Regions from separate parts of the Acetobacter sp. DsW_059 genome, predicted to be linked through region 2. Evidence: predicted binding sites of a transcription regulator. Region 2 holds the regulator's gene; the other holds the start of a gene.
What was found. Region 2 encodes HrcA, which represses chaperone genes, less so after heat shock. Its sites were predicted from a motif close to GTTNGCACTCNCNNNNNGNGAGTGCNAAC; they were not measured.
Positions count from the first base shown of each region.

Region 1: the regulator HrcA is predicted to act here: its motif matches at 5,610-5,638, upstream of groES (co-chaperone GroES).

Region 1 is NZ_JOPI01000034.1:2,691-12,763, forward strand. It holds gene HK25_RS07910 (TonB-dependent receptor) at 1-1,318, shown strand, start outside; gene HK25_RS07915 (acyl-CoA thioesterase) at 1,429-1,842, opposite strand; gene HK25_RS07920 (ATP-dependent DNA helicase) at 2,070-5,024, shown strand; gene HK25_RS07925 (cold-shock protein) at 5,119-5,322, opposite strand; gene groES (co-chaperone GroES) at 5,733-6,023, shown strand; gene groL (chaperonin GroEL) at 6,081-7,730, shown strand; gene cysE (serine O-acetyltransferase) at 7,845-8,606, opposite strand; gene HK25_RS07945 (UbiH/UbiF/VisC/COQ6 family ubiquinone biosynthesis hydroxylase) at 8,742-9,977, opposite strand.
Region 2 is NZ_JOPI01000023.1:52,172-62,244, forward strand. It holds gene HK25_RS05795 (MotA/TolQ/ExbB proton channel family protein) at 1-394, opposite strand, end outside; gene HK25_RS05800 (energy transducer TonB) at 496-1,203, opposite strand; one part of gene prfB (peptide chain release factor 2) at 1,630-2,691, opposite strand; one part of gene prfB (peptide chain release factor 2) at 2,693-2,761, opposite strand; gene HK25_RS05810 (penicillin-binding protein 1A) at 2,811-5,507, opposite strand; gene hrcA (heat-inducible transcriptional repressor HrcA) at 5,575-6,648, opposite strand; gene rph (ribonuclease PH) at 6,815-7,543, shown strand; gene rdgB (RdgB/HAM1 family non-canonical purine NTP pyrophosphatase) at 7,547-8,146, shown strand; gene HK25_RS05830 (class I SAM-dependent methyltransferase) at 8,203-8,952, opposite strand; gene HK25_RS05835 (flavodoxin family protein) at 8,985-9,536, opposite strand; gene HK25_RS05840 (helix-turn-helix domain-containing protein) at 9,653-10,045, shown strand.

The sequences.
Region 1 (10,073 bases), on a different contig from region 2:
GTATAAAGGTGACTTTAACTGGGGCACCCTTGAAGTGCAGGGATACTGGCAGCGTGTTTCACATGTCATGAACATGCTGGGCGACAAAGGTGGCCACTCGACAACAACCGGCATGCCCATGAACACTGATTCACGCACAGCCGCCTATAACATTCTTGCCACGATACCACTCAGCACCAGCCACACCCTAAAAGCCGGCAGCTCTTTTAACCATAACGGGCTGAATGACTGGTGGCCACCACTACAGGGCAGCATGATGATGGGGCCGAATACCTATAAAAACATCAACAATGGCCATCGTGATCATCTGGGGCACTTTGTCGAATGGAATGCCCGGTGGACCTCTCGTTTTTCTACGCAGCTTGGCATGCGCAATGATATTATCATGATGAACACCGGCCAGGTGACCCCCTACTCATGGAGCGGCATGATGTCAGCCGCTGATGCTGCTGCAGCCCGTAATTTTAACGCCGCACGCCGGGGGCGCACTGATGTCAACTTTGACGTAACCGCCACCGGAAAATGGCTGATTACTGACAGTCTTTCACTTGAGGGCGGATACGCCCGCAAAACCCGCTCACCTAACCTGTATGAACGCTATGCATGGGGCCGTGGCAGTATGGCTACACGTATGATAGGCTGGTTCGGTGATGGCAACGGCTATGTTGGCAACCTTAATCTCAAACCCGAAATTGCCAACACCATCAGCGCGACGCTCGACTGGCATGACCCTTCTTCTCAGAAGTGGAATATCAGCGTTCAGCCCTTTTATACCTACACGCATAACTATATTAATGTGATACGCCTCTCTTCAGCGACCGCATCACCGGCAACACTTCAGTTCGTTAACCACAACGCCCGCAGCTATGGTATCAATGCCAGCGGACACCTGAATTTGTGGGATACAAACAAATATGGCAGAGCTGACCTGAAAACAAACCTTAACTGGGTCAGAGGCCAGGATCTGGTTACCCACTCAGGGCTTTACCATCAGATGCCGGTTAACGGCTCCGTTCGCCTGACAGAAACTTATGGCAACTGGTCAGGGCGTATGGACCTCACACTTGTCAAAAGCAAAACAACCGTTGACTGGCTGCGCAATGAACCGCACACACCAGGTTATGCCCTGCTTGGGATAGGCAGCAGCTACCGATGGAAAATGTTTACCATTGACGGCAGTATCGACAATATTATGGACCAGAAATATTACCTGCCACTGGGTGGCGTTGATACAGGTGTTTATAAACAGACCGGTTCTTTCGTCCCGCTTCTGGGGTTTGGCCGCTCCTTCAACCTCAGCCTGACAGCATCATTTTAAAACTTCAGCCGTAAGATCAGCGGGGCTGGATAAAGCAAAGAATAAAGGAAGACACACAATACACCCGGTGATGACAGTGCCTTATCAGGCACTGTCACGATACTCGCTGATTACACCTGCTCAGGCACAGGCGTTGGTTTATTGTTTTCATCTACAGCAACAAAAACAAAGCGCCCTTTTGTAACAAGCCGCAACCCGGGGTCACGGCGCGGGCGGGCCCATGCTTCAATATTGATTGTCAGCGACGTGCGACCAATCTTTCCGATCGATGTATAAACTGTCAGCTCATCACCTACAGCAACGGGTGCATGAAAAGAAACCGCATCCATCGCTATTGTTACAGTTTTGGCACGGGCACGCTGCGTAGCAACAGACCCTGCAGCAAGATCCATCTGCGAGATAATCCACCCACCAAAAATATCACCGGCGGGGTTTGTATTTTCGGGCATAGCAATCACACGAATAGTGACATCCCCTACCGGAGCAGTCTGCACCTGCTCCGCACCTTCTGCTACATGGCTCATATGTGTGCTGTAACCTTCCCCTTTTTATGTCTGATTTTGTACTTTGTTCGTAAAAATCATGACACATGCGTCTAAAACTTATTTGCTCCGAACAGCTGCCCTGACCTGCTCAGCCGTTAAAAACGTGTCCGGCACTGTGCCGAAATTACATGTGCCGGTAAAGTCAACATTACGACAGTGAACAAGGCTGGCTCTTACGAAGCTTGTTGCGTATGAAGGGTAAGATCATGCCCAGCTCATTCCCCTCTGCCCGATATGCACCTGCCCTTATGGTTCGCCAGCACCTCTTCTCTTTACTCACAGAAGATGGCGAACTTCTGACGCTTTCAGCCTCAGAAGCATGCAGGCATTTGCGCACGATGACACCCCCTCTGGTTGTCAATGCACCCGACACACTCTCTGAGCTGGGCCTGCGCACGTCTGAGCAGCCTTTTCCATGCTTCGACCTGCTTGAACTCTACACCTTTGTCTATCCGGCCCGGCCCGTCGTACCAACGCCACGCGGACTGGCTATTGCCCTGGGTCATGAGCCTGATGATATCCCATCCGAAGAGGCAGACCTGTTACATACTCTGCTCTCTCAGATACTCGCCGATCTTGAAACGCTGAGCAACGGCCCGCAGGCAGAGTTTCTCAACGCTCTGACAATACGCCTTGGGCAGGCAGAGTGGCCATGGGCCAGCACAGTTGCAGAGTGCATCAGACTAAACAGCAGGCTTACGTCATCAGGAAAACTGCCTGATGACGCCATGCAACCTGCTGATGCGCTACGTATCTGGCATAAACTTCCCAAATGGGAAGAAACAGCCCCCCGCCCCCCTGCCTCAGCTTACCCGATCACGGCGGCTGAAGCCCGCACACGCCTTGCTGCCCTGCTGGGAGAAACAGCAGAAAACCGTGCCGGCCAGGCTGACTTCTCCAGTGTGTCAACCATTGCTTTTACACCTGCAACACATGCCGCAAGCCCCTCGATTGTGCTGGCGGAGGCCGGTACAGGCACAGGTAAAACTCTGGGCTACCTTGCACCGGCCAGCCTGTGGACCGAACGTAATGACGGCACGGTGTGGATCAGCACCTACACACGCCACCTGCAACGTCAGATAGAGCAGGAAACGAAACGGATTTTCCCTGATGAAGCCACCCGCCGCCGCCATGTTGTGCTGCGGAAAGGACGTGAAAATTATATGTGTCTTCTGAATATGGAAGATATCGTCAACAGCGCCGCTTCCCGCCCGGCACGTCTGACTGTCGCACTGGCTATGCTCGCCCGCTGGGCCATGGCCTCAGCCGATGGTGATCTGACAGGTGGCGACCTGCCCGGCTGGTTTGGCTCAGTCTTCGGGCATAATATTACATCAGCCGTCGCAGACCGGCGTGGTGAATGCATCCACGGGGCATGCGCGCACTACCAGCGCTGTTTCGTTGAACACACCATCCGACGCGCACGTGAGGCCGACCTGGTTATTGCTAATCATGCTCTCGTTATGGCGCAGGTTGCCTATGCCCGCCATGACGGGGACGCAACCGAAGAAACTCCGCAGGAAGAGACGATCCCTTCCCATTATATTTTTGACGAAGGCCACCACCTTTCAGATGCCGCTGATGGCGCTTTTTCAGCCGAGCTTTCAGGACTTGAAGCAGCTGAATTACGACGCTGGCTGCTTGGTGCAGAGGGCAACCGCTCTCGTGCCCGCGGGCTGAAGCGCCGCCTTGATGACCTCGTATCCGGCCACAAAAAACTTGAAGCACAGCTGGATGCCGCTCTTATGGCAGCCCATGCCCTGCCTGCACCAGGCTGGTCCGTTCGCCTTAATGAATCAGAAACAACGCAGGAAAAGACAGACACGCCTGAGGAGGCGGACACCACACCACCGGCCCCGAAACTTGAAAACCCTACTGAAGTTTTTTTACGCCTTATTCGCCAGCAGGTCATGGCACGCAACCAGACAGACCAGAGTTATGGCACAATAGAATGTGACCTGCACCCGCCCCTGCCTGAACTGACGCATGCAAGCCATACACTGGCCCAGGCCTATATGCAGCTTGCTCAGCCTTTGCGGGCATTAGCCAGTGCTCTGAACTTCCGCCTGCAGGACGAATCTGATACGCTCGACAGCACAACACGCGGACGTATTGAAGCCATGGTGCGCTCACTCCAGCGCCGTGCGATCACCCGCGTGGAAGCATGGATATCCATGCTTGAAACCTTTGACCAGCCAGCCAGAGAACCTGGCACTATGCCTGAACATGTTCATTTTCTGCGCCTGACCCGACGGGGCAAGCAGCACCTGATTGAGCAGGATGTCGGTCTGCACCGTCACTGGCTTGACCCCACCATTCCATTCGCGGGCATTATGGCATTACCCGCTCAGGGTCTGCTGATTACCTCAGCTACTCTGCGTGATCGTTCAGAAAGTGCCGACCCGCCGGCGCCCTCGACGCCCGCACAGGCAGAGTTTGATACTGAGGAAGCTGAACGCTCATGGGCTGCGGCTGAAGCGCTGACCGGAGTCTGCCATTTTCCTGCCCCGGCAGTACGGGCCAGCCTGAGCAGCCCTTTTGATTATGCCAGCCAGACGCGAACCTTCATTATTAACGATTTGGACCACAATAATCTGCATGATCTTTCCGCTGCTTTCAGAACATTATTCACAGCGTCTGGCGGCGGCGGACTGGGTCTGTTTACCGCCATTTCACGCCTGAGGGGTGTGCACTCTCATATTGCTACCCCCCTCAGAGAACAAAATATCCCCCTTTATGCACAGCACGTTAACGCATTGGATAATGCAACACTGATTGATATTTTTCGCACTGAGGAAAATGCCTGCCTGCTGGGTACGGATGCCATGCGAGACGGCGTTGATGTACCAGGCCGGGCCTTAAGGCTTGTGGTATTTGAGCGTGTTCCCTGGCCGAGACCGGACATTCTGCACAGAGAACGCCGTGTGCATCTGTCAGGTGGTGACCCCAAGGGATATGACGACAGCATCGCCCGTATGAAACTGCGGCAGGCTTTTGGCCGTCTTATTCGCAGTCAGTCAGACCGCGGTGTATTTGTATTGCTGGACCGACGCACACCCTCACGTCTTCTTTCTGCTTTTCCGCATGGTGTCAGCCCTGAACGCAGGGGGCTGGCGAAAGCCGCTGAAGAAATCAGAAGCTTTCTACTCCCGAAAGATTAAAAAACCTTCCGTCTGAAATTCAGCTCTTCTCTACAGAGAGTCATGTTTCCTGATTAAAGGTCACATGCACCCGCAGAGAAAATTATATTCAGACTCAGAGTGTTTTAAGGTTTGTAGCAGCTTCTTTACCACGCTCTGTAACCAGGTCGTAAGAAACTTTCTGATTTTCATCCAGGCCGCGCAGGCCAGCAGCCTGAACAGCTGTGATGTGCACGAACACGTCTTTACCGCCTTCTTCTGGGGCAATAAAACCAAAGCCTTTAGTGGCATTAAACCATTTAACTGTTCCGGTAGGCATCTGCAGGTAACTCTCTTATAGTCTTCTCCCTGCCGGACAAACCGCATGGCCGGCTGCAGGATTGTTTATTCCGGCCATGAAGCTCTGCAAATGTCAATAAAAATACCACCCTGCCTCAGGGCGGAAATGGCAGAAATGGCGTTTACCCGCTGATTATATTGAGGAAATAAAGTTTGTAACGGCAGCAGATATCGCTTCAGATATGAACGCTCAGATAACAAAACAAAAAATCAGAAAGTTTTTTTCTCCCTTCCTTGACTTGTCTGAGAGGCAGACCTATCTCCTGATTTGGCACTCCCGGGGTGGGAGTGCTAACGTAACGCGGCGTGTGTTACGCGCGGTAAACGCAGATGGTATAGCTTCCTGATAAGGATACCATCGCACAGATAAGAAACGTGGAGAGATCCATAATGACGAAATTTCGTCCTTTGCATGACCGTGTGGTCGTGCGTCGTCTCGAAAGCGAAGAAAAGACTGTTGGCGGCATCATCATTCCTGACACGGCTAAAGAAAAGCCTATGGAAGGTAAAGTTGTCGCTGCTGGTCCTGGCGCCCGCAATGAGCAGGGTCAGATCGTAGCGCTTGATGTTAAGGCTGGCGACACCATCCTGTTCGGCAAATGGTCCGGCACAGAAGTGAAGATCGACGGTGAAGACCTGCTGATCATGAAAGAAAGCGACATTCTGGGTATTATTTCCTGAGTGACGTGTCTGTGAGACGCTTTTCAATATTCAACCGATCCTCACTGGAGAAATTCTATGGCTGCTAAGGACGTAAAATTCGGTGCTGATGCACGCCAGCGTATGCTGCGTGGCGTTGACATCCTGGCTGACGCTGTAAAAGTTACACTCGGCCCAAAAGGTCGTAACGTAGTGCTCGACAAGAGCTTTGGCGCACCACGCATCACAAAAGACGGCGTGTCTGTTGCTAAAGAAATCGAACTGGCTGACAAGTTCGAAAACATGGGCGCTCAGATGCTGCGTGAAGTTGCATCTAAAACCAACGATGTTGCTGGTGACGGCACCACAACAGCCACCGTTCTGGCTCAGGCTATCGTTCGTGAAGGCCACAAAGCTGTTGCAGCTGGCATGAACCCGATGGATCTGAAACGCGGCATCGATAAAGCTGTCGCATCAGTTATCGAAGAGCTGAAGAAAAACGCAAAGAAAATCACCACACCGGCTGAAACAGCTCAGGTTGGCACGATCTCTGCAAACGGCGAAAGCGAAATCGGTAAAATGATTTCAGAAGCCATGCAGAAAGTCGGCTCTGAAGGTGTTATCACCGTTGAGGAAGCTAAACACTTCCAGACCGAGCTGGACGTTGTTGAAGGCATGCAGTTCGACCGCGGCTACATCTCTCCTTATTTCGTGACAAACACGGAAAAGATGACAGCCGACCTCGAAAACCCCTTCATCCTGATCCACGAGAAGAAACTCTCTTCTCTGCAGCCAATGCTGCCACTGCTGGAATCAGTTGTTCAGTCTGGCCGTCCGCTGCTCATCATCGCTGAAGATGTTGACGGTGAAGCTCTTGCTACCCTCGTCGTTAACAAACTGCGTGGTGGCCTGAAAATTGCTGCGGTTAAAGCTCCTGGCTTTGGTGACCGTCGCAAAGCTATGCTCGAAGATATCGCTATTCTGACCGGTGGTCAGGTTATCAGCGAAGATCTGGGCATCAAGCTGGAAACCGTTACTCTGCCAATGCTTGGCACAGCGAAAAAAGTACGCATCGACAAAGAAAACACAACCATTGTCGATGGTGCAGGTAAAGCTGACGACATTAAAGGTCGTTGCAAGCAGATCCGCGCTCAGATCGAAGAAACAACCTCTGACTACGACCGCGAAAAACTGCAGGAACGTCTGGCTAAACTGGCTGGTGGTGTTGCTGTTATCCGCGTTGGTGGTTCAACAGAGATCGAAGTTAAAGAGCGCAAAGACCGCGTTGACGATGCTCTGCACGCAACCCGTGCAGCTGTTGAAGAAGGTATCGTTCCTGGCGGTGGTACGGCTCTGGCACGTGCAACTCTGGCTCTGGCCAAACTGCACTACCACAACGAAGACCAGCGCGTTGGTGGCGACATCATCCGCAAAGCTCTGCAGGCTCCTCTGCGCCAGATCGCTCATAACGCTGGTGAAGATGGTGCAGTCATTGCCAACAAAGTCCTTGAAAACACGGACTATGCATTTGGTTTTGATGCTCAGGCAGGTGAATACAAAAACCTGGTTGAAGCCGGCATTATCGACCCTGCTAAAGTTGTGCGCACAGCCCTTCAGGACGCAGCATCTGTTGCTGGCCTGCTGATCACAACCGAAGCTATGGTTGCTGAACGCCCTGAGAAAAAAGCAGCTCCTGCTGGTGGCCCGGACATGGGTGGCATGGGCGGCATGGGCGGTATGGATTTCTGATACCACTGTCGTCTTTCCTTCGGGGTGCTTCCGCACTCCGAAGGGGGATACAAAAAGGGCGTGCCACTGATGAAAGCGGCACGCCCTTTTTTTACATCCTCTGTGAAATACAGATCAGATAATATAGTCAACCGGCGGAAGAATCTGGTCCATTGTCAATGCAGGCATGCCTGAATGACGTGTACCGACCTTGCGGGCCGGGTTACCAACAACCGTAGTAAATGCGGGTACATTTTCGAGCACAATAGAACCCGCCCCCACCTTGGCGCCTTCACCCAGCTGAATATTACCAAGCACCTTTGCACCGGCACCAATCAGTACACCCCGGCAAACCTTGGGGTGCCTGTCACCACTATGCTTACCCGTACCGCCAAGAGTTACCCCCTGTAAAATCGATACATCATCTTCAATAATACAGGTCTCACCCACCACAATACCGGTACCATGATCAAAGAGAATACGCTGACCGAGACGGGCCGCCGGGTGAATATCAACTGCAAATAATTCAGAAGCCCGGCTTTGCAGATGCAAAGCAAGGTGCCGCCGCCCTGCCCGCCAGAGCCAGTTCGCCACACGGTAGCTCTGCACCGCGTGATACCCCTTAAAAAACAAAAAAGGGGTCACAAAATCAGGGCATGCAGGGTCACGCTCACGAATAGCAACAAGATCAGCGGCTGAGGCGTACACTATAGAGGGATCAGCCCGGTAAGCCTCAGCCACAAGCTCTGATAATGCCGAAACTGCAACAGAGTGGTCGCCAAGTTTACGACCCATAAGAGCTGCCAGAGCTGAAGCAAAATCAGCATGGTTGCGCACGCCGGTTGCCAGGAGGCCTTTGACCAGAGGGTCATAACACTCACAGGCCTGCATCGTCATATTCTGCCACAAAACATTCAGCCAGGAGGCTGCGTTCTCAGCCTCAGCAAAATAACCTGAGAGAACCTGAGACGGCTGATTACGTGTCACTCACAGCTCCTTTCCGGGCAGCAGCAATAAAAAAATCGGTTTATCCTACACGCCCATCGCGTGACGTACAAACGCGCGACGCAAAGCAGGAATACGATTAACGCCGGCCAGCCCGAGATCTCTTGTCAGACGCAGAAGAGGGTTATTATTGCTAAACAGCCTGTCAAGCACATCAGTAGCCGCCAGCATCATCATATTTGCAGGGCGACAACGCGCCTGATAACGGGCAAGCAGTGCAGGAGAGCCATAATCTTCCCCTCTCTGATGTGCTTTTATCAAAATATCACTCAAAGCAATAACATCACGAAAACCAAGGTTAAGCCCCTGCCCCGCAATAGGATGAATACCATGGGCAGCATCACCAATCAGCAGCAGTCGTGTCGCGGTATAACGCTGTGCATATTGCGCTGAGAGCGGATATGTCCAGCGACGACCCACGGGGGTCACTTTACCCAGGCGTGAATTACCCATACGACGCTCAATTTCGCGGGCAAACTGATCATCCGGCAAAGCCGCAAAACGCTCAGCGACACCGTCTTTATCACTCCAGACGATTGCTGAAAGGTTAGGGTACTCCTCCGTTCCGGCCATGGGCAGCTGCGCAAAAGGCCCGGCTGGCAAAAAATGCTCCAGGGCAGCATTATCATGCGGATATTCATGGGCAATGGCCGCGACAATTGCCGTCTGCTTATAAGCCAGACGTGTCAAAGGAATACCGGCCTCATTACGCAACCGACTTTTACGGCCATCAGCAGCAACAACCAGAGAAGCCTTGAAGCTTCTGCCATCATGCAAACGAATAACCGCTGTATCAGCCTGGCGTTCAACCTTCACTTCAGCGGGAGCCAGAACTGTAAGATTAGCCTGGTGATGCATGGCTTTATTGAGTGCCACACGCAGACCGCGGGCTTCTGCCATCCAGCCAAATGGCTGACTGGCATCCTGACGGGTGAACTCTACAAACAATGACGAGGCAGGCTCACCGGGGCGGCCATCTGTTACAAGAATCTCTTCAATAGGGCATGACTCAAGTGGCAGGTATTCCCACACGCCGGCATCCTCCAGCAACTGCCGGGGACCGGCCGCAATGGCATAAGCCCGCCCGTCAAAATCAGGATGCTCCATAGGCTCAAGCGCCATGCGATCAACTATAGCTACTTTAATACCGGCTCTTGCCAGACGACAGGCCAGAGCCGCTCCGACCGGACCAGCTCCGACAACACACACATCAACATCAGTCAAAGATGGTGTGTCAGACGTGATTTCAGATGCAGCAGCCATAACTGTTTTTCCTCATATACCTGGCAGAGTATTCTGCTGCCCGCAGCACAAAGCACGAGCACAGTTTTCACTATCTAGACCATCCCTCTTCAGATG
Region 2 (10,073 bases):
TACCCAGTGACATCACCAGCATGATCAGCAGCACACCACGTGCAATCACGTCACCGTTTGACCACAAAGCACCCAGACCATAGGGGTTAGCTTCTTCTTTGGTTTCAGGTGCAGGTGCAGGTGCAGGGGCCGCGGCGTCAGGAGCTACACTCGGAGAAACCTGTGCATCGCCTGCAGCCGGAGCAGCGGCAGAAGCATCAGGGGCAGTGGCAGGAGCAGGTGCCGTACCATCAGCAGGTGCCGGAGCAGGTGCTGATGCAGGATCAGAAACAGCCGGGGCTGCAGGGGCAGGTGCTGATGCATCCTGCGCCAGAACCGGAGCAGTCGTTGCCAGCATGACAGCCAGAGCCGGAACCACAAGACCTGACACCGGAAAACGAGACAGTCTGATCATGAAAACTAAAATCCTTCTTCGTGTTACAAACTGATACCCAGGCTTCTGGTGCGTGGGTATCAGGTAGTTATTTTCCCGAAAGCAATGACAGCGACCGGACTTTAATCGTCCAGTCTGAATTTGATAACGTAGACCTTACGGAGCTCTTTGACAGGCACACCGTTCTTCGTTGCCGGGCGATAACGCGCCTTATGAACGTAATCGAGTGCAGCCTGAGAAAAAGCATCGCCTCCCTGGACCGATTTGACCGAACAGTTGCTGGTCATGCCGGTTGTTTCCACATCACAGACAACAGTCACACGCCCTTCAATGTTTTCCTCTTCCATCTCAGGCGGGTAAACAGGCCGCGCATTATTGAGCGGTGATGTCCCTGCCGTTGTATCCGGAGAGTCAGAAGGTGGTGTATTCGATGCAGCCTCGGTGACCGGTGGCACAGGTGTCGTAACAGTCTGTGGCGGAGACGGCTCCTTTGGCGGCGTACGCGAGACATGCCGGATCGGTGGCTTAGGTGGCGGTGGCACCTCAATCTTCGGCGGCGGTATGAACGGCGGCGGCGGCACAGTCATAACCGGCGGCGGTGGCGGTGGCGGTGGCGGTGGTGGCGGTGGTGGCGGTGGTTCCACAATCCTGGTTTTCACAGGAGGCTTTGGCACAGGCACACTTGTTGTTGCCCCCATTCCCCAGATCAGCCCTGTCACTGCAAAAATATGCAGTAAGACGGTAATAATCAGGGCTATAACACCGACAACAGCTCCTGCTCCGATGGCACGCGACACCGGTTTATGTTGCTGTTGTGCGAGGTCTTGCATGTTTCTGTATCCTCCTTCTTCCACGCCAGCCATCAGATACTGGTCGCATCCTTACTCTCTGACGAAATCTCTTCCGTCGGGTCATAACCCGTTACGCAGCACATCAGCACCAGGACGATCAGACAGCATTATGAGCTACCCGCTCCCTGCCTCCAATTGGCCTATCTGCGGGGCATTATGTCAAGAATGATCTTGTCTAAAAAAAACCCTCATAAGCAAAAAAAATACACATCATCAATTTTTTTCTGAAAAAATAATAAATTTTCTCAATTCACCCTCAGAACAATTCTTCATAAATTTTATTCACTATCGTAATGATACGAAACAAAATCGTATTTTCGTCCTCAAAACACCACATTTTCAGGTAAAAATAAAGCAGGCTGTGCGACGCCAGCCTGCTTTGTCATAAAAACTTCTTATCTGATATTAACGTGCGACAGCGCTTGCCTCTGAACGCGTTGCGCCAACTCTTGCAGCAAGAGCAGCCGCCATAAAACTATCAAGATCCCCGTCGAGAACAGCTCCGGGATTGCTGCTTTCAACGTTCGTTCGCAGATCTTTAACCATCTGATATGGTGCAAGAACATAAGAACGAATCTGGTGCCCCCAGCCAATATCAGTTTTGGCAGCCTCAGTCGCGGCGGCGGCAGCCTCGCGCTTTTGCAGTTCAGCCTCATACAAACGCGCACGCAACATCTGCATGGCGGTTGCACGGTTGCGGTGCTGAGAACGGTCAGTCTGACATGCAACTACAATGCCTGTCGGAATATGCGTGATTCGGATAGCAGAATCAGTTTTGTTAACGTGCTGCCCACCAGCTCCTGATGCGCGGAAAGTATCTACTCTCAGTTCCGAATCATTCACTTCGATCTCAATCGAATCATCAATTACGGGATAGACCCATACTGAAGCAAACGAGGTCTGCCTGCGTGCGGCTGAATCGAAAGGCGAGATACGCACCAGACGATGTACCCCGGCTTCGGTTTTCAGCCATCCATACGCATTAGGACCAGATACCAGAATAGTAACAGACTTCAGCCCGGCCTGCTCGCCCTCCGAACTTTCCATCATGGTCACTTTATAACCGTGAGCCTCAGCCCAGCGGGTATACATACGCAGCAGCATTTCGGCCCAGTCCTGCGCCTCTGTGCCACCTGCCCCGGCATTAACCTCAAGATAGCAGTCATTACTGTCAGCTTCACCCGAGAGCAGACTTTCAGTCTCGCGCCGGCTGACTTCTTCAGCATATTCCCTGAGCGTTGCAACAGCTTCCTGCACCACGTCGGCATCGCCTTCCGCTTCAGCAAGCTCAACAAGCTCACAGACATCCTGCACACCCTGTTCAAGGGCCAGAACCCCTTCAATCTGTCCGGCCAGCAGCGTACGCTCACGCATAAGCTCCTGTGCTTTTTCAGGGTTATTCCATAATTCAGGGTCTTCTGCCTGGTTGTTCAGTTCTGCCAGTCTGGCTTCAGCGACATCCCAGTTAAAGATGCCTCCTCAGCAGTGCCACTGACTGCTTTATCTGGTCGTTAAGGGCATCTGTCTCGCTCGACATCGAACCTGTTCTCCTGGTTACTCAAAAAAATTCAGATCTTGTTCAGACCTCAATAAAGGCCACCCATACCAATGTCACCCCCCGAAGGCTGTGACGGCTCAGTTCTTGCTGGCCCACCCGGTGCAGCACCGGTGCCTGAAATATCACCCGTGCCGGGACCGGCACCCATGTCACTTTCAGACGCAGGCATGTTCTCAGCACCGGTATCAGCGGCTGTCAGCTCCTGAGAGGCACCATTATCTGAAAGGCTGACACTGACGCCTGGAATCTGTCCGGCTTTAAAGCCGTCTATCCCGACACTGCGCCCGGCATTGTATTGAACAAGGGTGATACCCTCCGGCACACGAAAATCGAGTTTGGGATATCCCTCAAAGACTTTCGTCATAATTTTGTTCCACATTGGCGCAGCAAGCACACCGCCGGTCTCATTACGCCCAAGAGAACGCGGAGTATCAAAGCCAACCCATACCACCGTAACGATATCAGGGGAGTAACCAGCAAACCAGGCATCATGAAAATCCTGACTTGTGCCCGTCTTACCTGCAACGGGGTAATCTATACCCTTACCTGCATAATACCCGGTACCATGGCGGATCACGTCCTCCAGCATAGCCGTGACCTGAAACGCGCTCTGGTCTGTCGCGACATGAACGCGGTTGTCCTGCAAAACAGGCATATCATCAACACCAGGCTTTGCTTCATCCGCTGCGGCAAGCGGTGTCACAACATCCTGCGGACCCATACCTGTTGGGAAAATAGCATCAGGCTGACCAGCAGATGCAGCCGGTGTGACGGGGGCGTCCCCCTCTTTAGCAAGGTGCGCATCACGGGCCGGGGCAGTTACAAGAGACAGCTGCTCAGGGTGCCAGAGCACTTTTCCATCCCGGTCCTGCACGTCATCTATTAATGTCGGGGTTACCCTGGCGCCACCGGCAGCAAGCGTTGCGTATGCAGCCGCCTCCCTCAACACAGTTGTTTCTACCGCACCCAGAGCCGCCGGCAAAACATGAGGCATAGACTGTACCAGGCCAATATCCTCAGCCATAGCAGCTACGTTTTTAATGCCGATATGCGCAGCCAGGCGGATAGTCACAAGATTACGGGATTCTCTGAGCGCATCATGCAGCGAGGTAGGCCCCCAGAAATCCTTCTCATAGTTACTTGGGTGCCAGGCTCCATATGTCACAGGCGCATCATCAAACACCTGCGAAGGAGAGATATTCTGCTGCATTGCGACAAGATAAACAAAGGGCTTAAAGGAAGAGCCTGGCTGACGCAGCGCCTGTGTGGCACGGTTAAACTGCGACATACGAAACGACCAGCCCCCTACCAGTGACATCACGCGGCCGGTGCGTGAGTTCATGGTGACAATCGCACCCTCAACCTGGGGAATCTGCATCAGCGCAACGCTCTTCCCTCCGGCCTGAGGCTCAACCATCACGATATCGCCTGCCCGAAGAGGATGAGAGCGCCTGGCCCAGATCAGATCACGTGCCGGGAGGATACCAGTCTGAGAAACACGCACGCCCTCTTCTGCATTACGACGCACAACTGAGCCCTCAAGCCAGCCAATACGCCCTTTAAGCGGGTCAAGCACAATGCCAGAGCGCCACTGCTCCAGCATACCCGGAGGAGCAGCCACGCTACCAAGGGCTTTTACCCACTCTGCCTCCTGCGTGTCCGCACCAATATCAGCAATATGCATAACCGGACCGCGCCAGCCGCCGTGCGATCTGTCATAAGCCATCAGCCCCTGCCTGAGCACGTTCTGCTCATAAAGCTGCAAGGCCGGATCAAGGCTGGTATGTACTTCCAGCCCGCCCTGCATGGTCGTCTCCTGGCCATAGCGCCCGATCAGCTCGCGCCTGACCTCTTCAGCAAACCATTCAGACCCCGGAGCCGGACCAGGACGCACAAACGTATGAGGAATAAGAGGTTCAGCCTGAGCAGCTTTGGCTGCCTCAGCTGTAATGGCTCCGGTTTCAACCATACGTGACAAAACCCAGTTACGCCGTCCAAGAGCAGCCTCAGGGTAGCGGACCGGGTTGTAATTTGTTGGTGATTTTGGCAGTGCTGCAAGAAAAGCCGCTTCAGCATCATCAAGCTGATCAAGCGGCTTATTAAAATAAGTCTGTGCCGCAGCAGCAATACCGTACGCCCCGCTGCCCAGGTAAATTTCATTAAGATAAATTTCGAGAATTTTCTCTTTCGACAGCACCCCTTCAACCCGCAGGGCCAGAAATGCCTCTTTCGCCTTACGCTTCATAGAAAGAGACTGTGTACCCAGCAGCATAATACGTGCCACCTGCTGCGTAATCGTAGAAGCCCCGATCGGTCTGCGCCCTTTATCGCGCGTAAGATCGGTCAGACCAGCACGGATAATCGCCAGGGGGTCAACGCCTTTATGGGTCCAGAATTTCTGATCCTCAGCAGCCAGAAACGCATTACTGACACGTTCAGGAATAGCACTGAAAGGCACAAAAATACGGCGTTCACTGGCCAGCTCAGCGATCATACGATCATCTGAGGCATAGATGCGGCTCATCACGTCAGGCTGATAATTTTTCAGCCCTTCAACTGTTGGCAGTGAGGAGACCAGCTCCTCATACTGATGCCAGACGACAAGGCCACCGCCAGCCATGCCCACAAGCACAATTGCAGCGCCTGCGCCAAGGGCCCGGCGCCAGATACGAAAACGGGGACTGCGCACAGTCAGCTTTTTTTCAGAAGACGAATCTTTTGTCATGCCGGCTTTTTACCCATTATCATATTCTGGCGCGTTCTTTATATTATCGTGTAGCAAACTGACCGACTTAGCCAAGCATTTCACCTAAAAACCGTGCAGTATAATCAACGACCGGAATAATACGCCCGTAATTAATACGTTTTGGCCCTATTACACCAATAGCGCCAACAATACGATTAGTCTCGTTGCGGGCCGGGGCGACCACCATGGACATGCCAGAAGCTCCGAACAAACCGCTTTCAGCCCCGATAAAGATGCGAACACCCTCTGAACTTTCTGCCAGTTCTAACAAACTCAGCATTGTCTCCTGTGCTTCAAGCCGGTCAAATAAAGTCTGTATAGCCTGCAAACGCTCCTGCCCGGCAACATCCGTCAGCAGGCGCGACTGACCTCTGACAATTAATGTGCCACCCCGTTCACCGGTATCTCCGCCCCATATGGCAAGCCCGCGCTCAACCACATCAGCAGTCAGCTCATCAAGCACATGCCTGTTGTCAGAAATTTCTGTGCTCACACGTTCACACAACTCAGACAATGTTGCTCCCTTAAGTCTGGCATTCAGGTAATTAGCCGCTTCAACCAGAGCCGACGCAGGCACCCCTGCCGGAATTTCTGTCACACGGTTTTCAACCCGCCCATCTGTACCAACCAGCACAACAAGGGCACGATTACCGCCCAGAGCAACAAACTCAATATGCTTAACAGCTCCCTCACTTTTAGGCGCTATGACAAGACCTGCTGCGTCAGACATACCTGAAAGTAATGAAGATGCCTCCGTCATTGTATCCTGCAATGAGCGCCCGCGTGCCTCCAGCGTGTGGCTGATCCGTGTCTGCTCTTCTTCCGAGAGCGCCCCAAATTGCAAAAGACCATCAACAAACAGACGCAGCCCGGCCTCAGTTGGCAAACGCCCTGCTGAAGTGTGCGGCGAAAACAGCAGACCGGCTTCGGTCAGAGAAGCCATGATATTACGCACCGTTGCAGGAGACAGCGGCTGGCTCAGCCTGCGTGCGAGCGTACGCGACCCGACAGGCTCACCATTGGCCATATATTCTTCCACCACTTCACGCAAAATCGTGGCAGAACGCCGGTCAAGATCAGGTGGCAAAGCACTGCCAACAGGGAACACACCAGGTCTCATCATCTGCTCTGCTCCTCCTCACCAGGGCTACATTGTGGGTTTCTTAATCATTTAAAGCAATTTTTTAGCACACACACCATTCTCGTCATACTGAACTGACGATAGTGTCACCTTTGTGTCGTTCGCCTGCCTGGTGAACAAACTATGATTTAAGGAGTTTCTTGACATGCGCCCTTCAGGTCGTCTGCCCAGCGAGATGCGTACTATTACCATCGACACCAGCTTTTCCCACCATGCCGAAGGCTGCGCTCTCATCCGCGTGGGTGGCACAGAGGTACTGTGCACAGCCAGTATTGAAAACCGTGTACCTCCGTTTCTTCGTGGTCAGGGCACCGGCTGGGTCACCGCAGAATATGGTATGCTGCCCCGCGCCACACATTCACGCGGCAGCCGCGAAGCCGCAAAGGGTAAACAGTCAGGTCGCACACAGGAAATTCAGCGCCTTATCGGGCGTTCACTTCGTGCTGTGACAGATCTGAAAGCCCTTGGTGAAATGAGCATCACCCTCGACTGTGATGTGCTTAATGCTGATGGAGGCACACGCTGCGCGTCAATAACCGGAGCATGGGTAGCTCTGCGCCTGGCTCTGGGCAAACTGGTTGCCAGTGGTGCTCTCCCTCACCTGCCACTGCTGGGTCAGGTTGCCGCGGTCTCGTGCGGACTGACTGAAACCGGCGCCGTACTTGACCTCGATTATGCAGAAGACAGCACAGCAGCAGCTGACACAAACTTTGTGCTGACAGCCGACCGCCGCATTGTTGAAATTCAGGGCACAGCAGAAGAAACACCTTTTACAGAAGATGCCTTTAACGAACTGTTTGCGCTTGCACGCATTGGCGTTTCAACGCTGTTTGATGCGCAGACAGCCGCTGTAACACGCGCAGAAAATGGCTGATACATGAGCACACCACTTTTACACACCGGCGATAAGCTGGTGCTGGCCAGCCACAATGCAGGAAAACTCGCTGAGTTTTCGGCTATGCTGAAACCTTTCGGTATTACCGTAATTTCAGCCGGTGAACTGAAACTGCCCGAGCCGGAAGAAACAGAAACCACCTTTACCGGTAATGCCGCTCTTAAGGCACAGGCAGCGGCAAAGGCCTCAGGCCTGCCGGCATTGTCAGATGATTCCGGCCTGTGTGTGGCTGCACTCAATGGTGACCCGGGCATTTACTCTGCCCGGTGGGCCGGCCCTGACAAAAACTTCCCTGCTGCTATGGCACGCATTCACAATGACATTGGTACGGGCGAGCGGGCAGCATGGTTTATCTGTGTGTTGTGTCTGGCTTTTCCTGACGGCAGGCTTCATTTCTTTGAAGGACGGACTGACGGGCAGATTGTCTGGCCACCCCGCGGCACAAACGGGCATGGCTACGACCCCATTTTTGCTCCTGAAGGTAAGACCCTTAGCTTTGCCGAAATGACTGACGACGAGAAAAATGCTCTGAGCCACCGTGCACGGGCCTTTGATCTTTTTCGTAAAGCCTGCCTGGGCTGAATAATCACTGAACCGGGGTTATGAATATCCCGGTTCAGACTACATGCTGGTATATTTTATTCAGGTTTTACAAATACATAAATAAACTGATCTGTTTTACCCCGTATTTTTGAATCAAATACCTTCAGGTGATGGTTATCCTGCGGGTTTGCCAGCAGGCTGCTTTCACCAGCAAACGTAAATCCTGCGGCGAGAATAGCCTTTCTGGCTGTGTCAGGCTCAATACGATGCAGCGTATCAGTTTGCGTCAGACCAGCACCCGCCACCGCAACATGATCGATAACCACAAATTTTCCGCCCGGCTTCAGGGCCGCAAACACCTGTTTGCTAAAGGCTGTAATATCGGTGTTACCCAGAAAAGGTGTTGGCAGGTCATGCAGGTTCTGAGAAGTAAAAAAAACATCAACCGGCTCGGGCAAATTCAGTGATGGCAAATGCACCTGAAGCGCCGTGACATTCGTTATGCCGGACTGATGAGACAGAGCCGTCATGGTTTTTTCAAACTTTGACCCGGGCGTCACCATAAGTGACGGCCAGATATCAAAAACATGACCCTGCTGCCCCACCACACCCGAGAAAATGCGGGTCCAGTATCCACGACCAGGCAAAAAGTCAGCAACTTTCTGCCCTGGTTTCAGCCCCATAAATGCGACAATCTCCGCCCCGTGACGAGAAGCATCCTTGATTTTATCTGCATGACGCACCGGCGCATTAACTGCCGATGCGACATAGTCAGGCAAAGGGGCAGCCCCGGCCAGGAGTAAACCGGTCAGCCCCAGTGCAAAAAATTTCAGATTATGTCGCATATCAGTGACTCCTGTCCCGCTTTCCTGAGCTGTTAGCTCAGGCGCTGTGTTACATCTGCTATACGTTTACCGTAGAGCTCTGCACTTTTTAAATCACCTTTATGTACTTCATCGACAGATGCATCAGCCGGAGCACGTGTCAGAAGACCGACTGAACCACCAAGGTTATTCACATCATCAGCCGTAGCCGCTTTGGTGTTAGAAGGCGCCTGGCCCAGGCTCACCCATATACCACCATGCTGCGAAGCCAGTGTCTGCAGCGTGATCAGAGCAACCTGTTTATCACCATTCGGGCTGGCTGAGTTTGTAAAGCCACCAAACACTTTGTCCTGCCAGCCACGGGTAAACCAGATTTTAGAGGTTGCGTCGGCGAATTTCTTAAACTGCCAGCTTACATTGCCCATATATGTCGGGGCACCAAAAATAAGAGCTGAAGCTTCGTTCAGGCTTGCCCATTCTGCCTCAGTGATATCGCCATTCTCATCAATAGCGATGAGAGCCGCACCAGCACCCTTAGCAACCTGCTCAGCAACAGCGCGCGTGTGACCGTAACCAGAGTGATAAACGACAAAAATTTTGCTCATCGTCGACTTCTTTCAAAAAATATCTCATAAGAGATTAGTTTCTTTTTGAAACTATCTTTCCAAAAGAAACGATAAGAGACCTTTCTGCTCTCAACAAGAAGGCACTTTGAAGACACATGGTTACCACCAGGAAACTACGGGAGGTCCCCTCAGACCATTATAATGTTTTTGCCAAAGAATGTCCTGCCCGCATGGTGCTCGACCGCATAGGCGATAAATGGGCCCTGCTGATTCTTGATCATTTAAAATCAGGCAAAACACGCTTTAACGAGCTGAAGCGAAGCGTTGGCGGCATTTCGCAAAAAGTACTCTCAGGCGTACTAAAAACACTTGAACGTGACGGACTGATTTATCGTGAGGTGTATCCCACTGTGCCGGTCACAGTTGAATACTCTCTCACCCCCCTGGGGGAAACACTCACTGAAGCCATAAGTGCCGTAACGCACTGGGCCGAACTGCATATGAAAGAAATTCTTTCAGCCCGTGAGGCCTATGACCTGAAAGTCTGATGGCCACAAAAAAAGGTGGGGCTGTTAC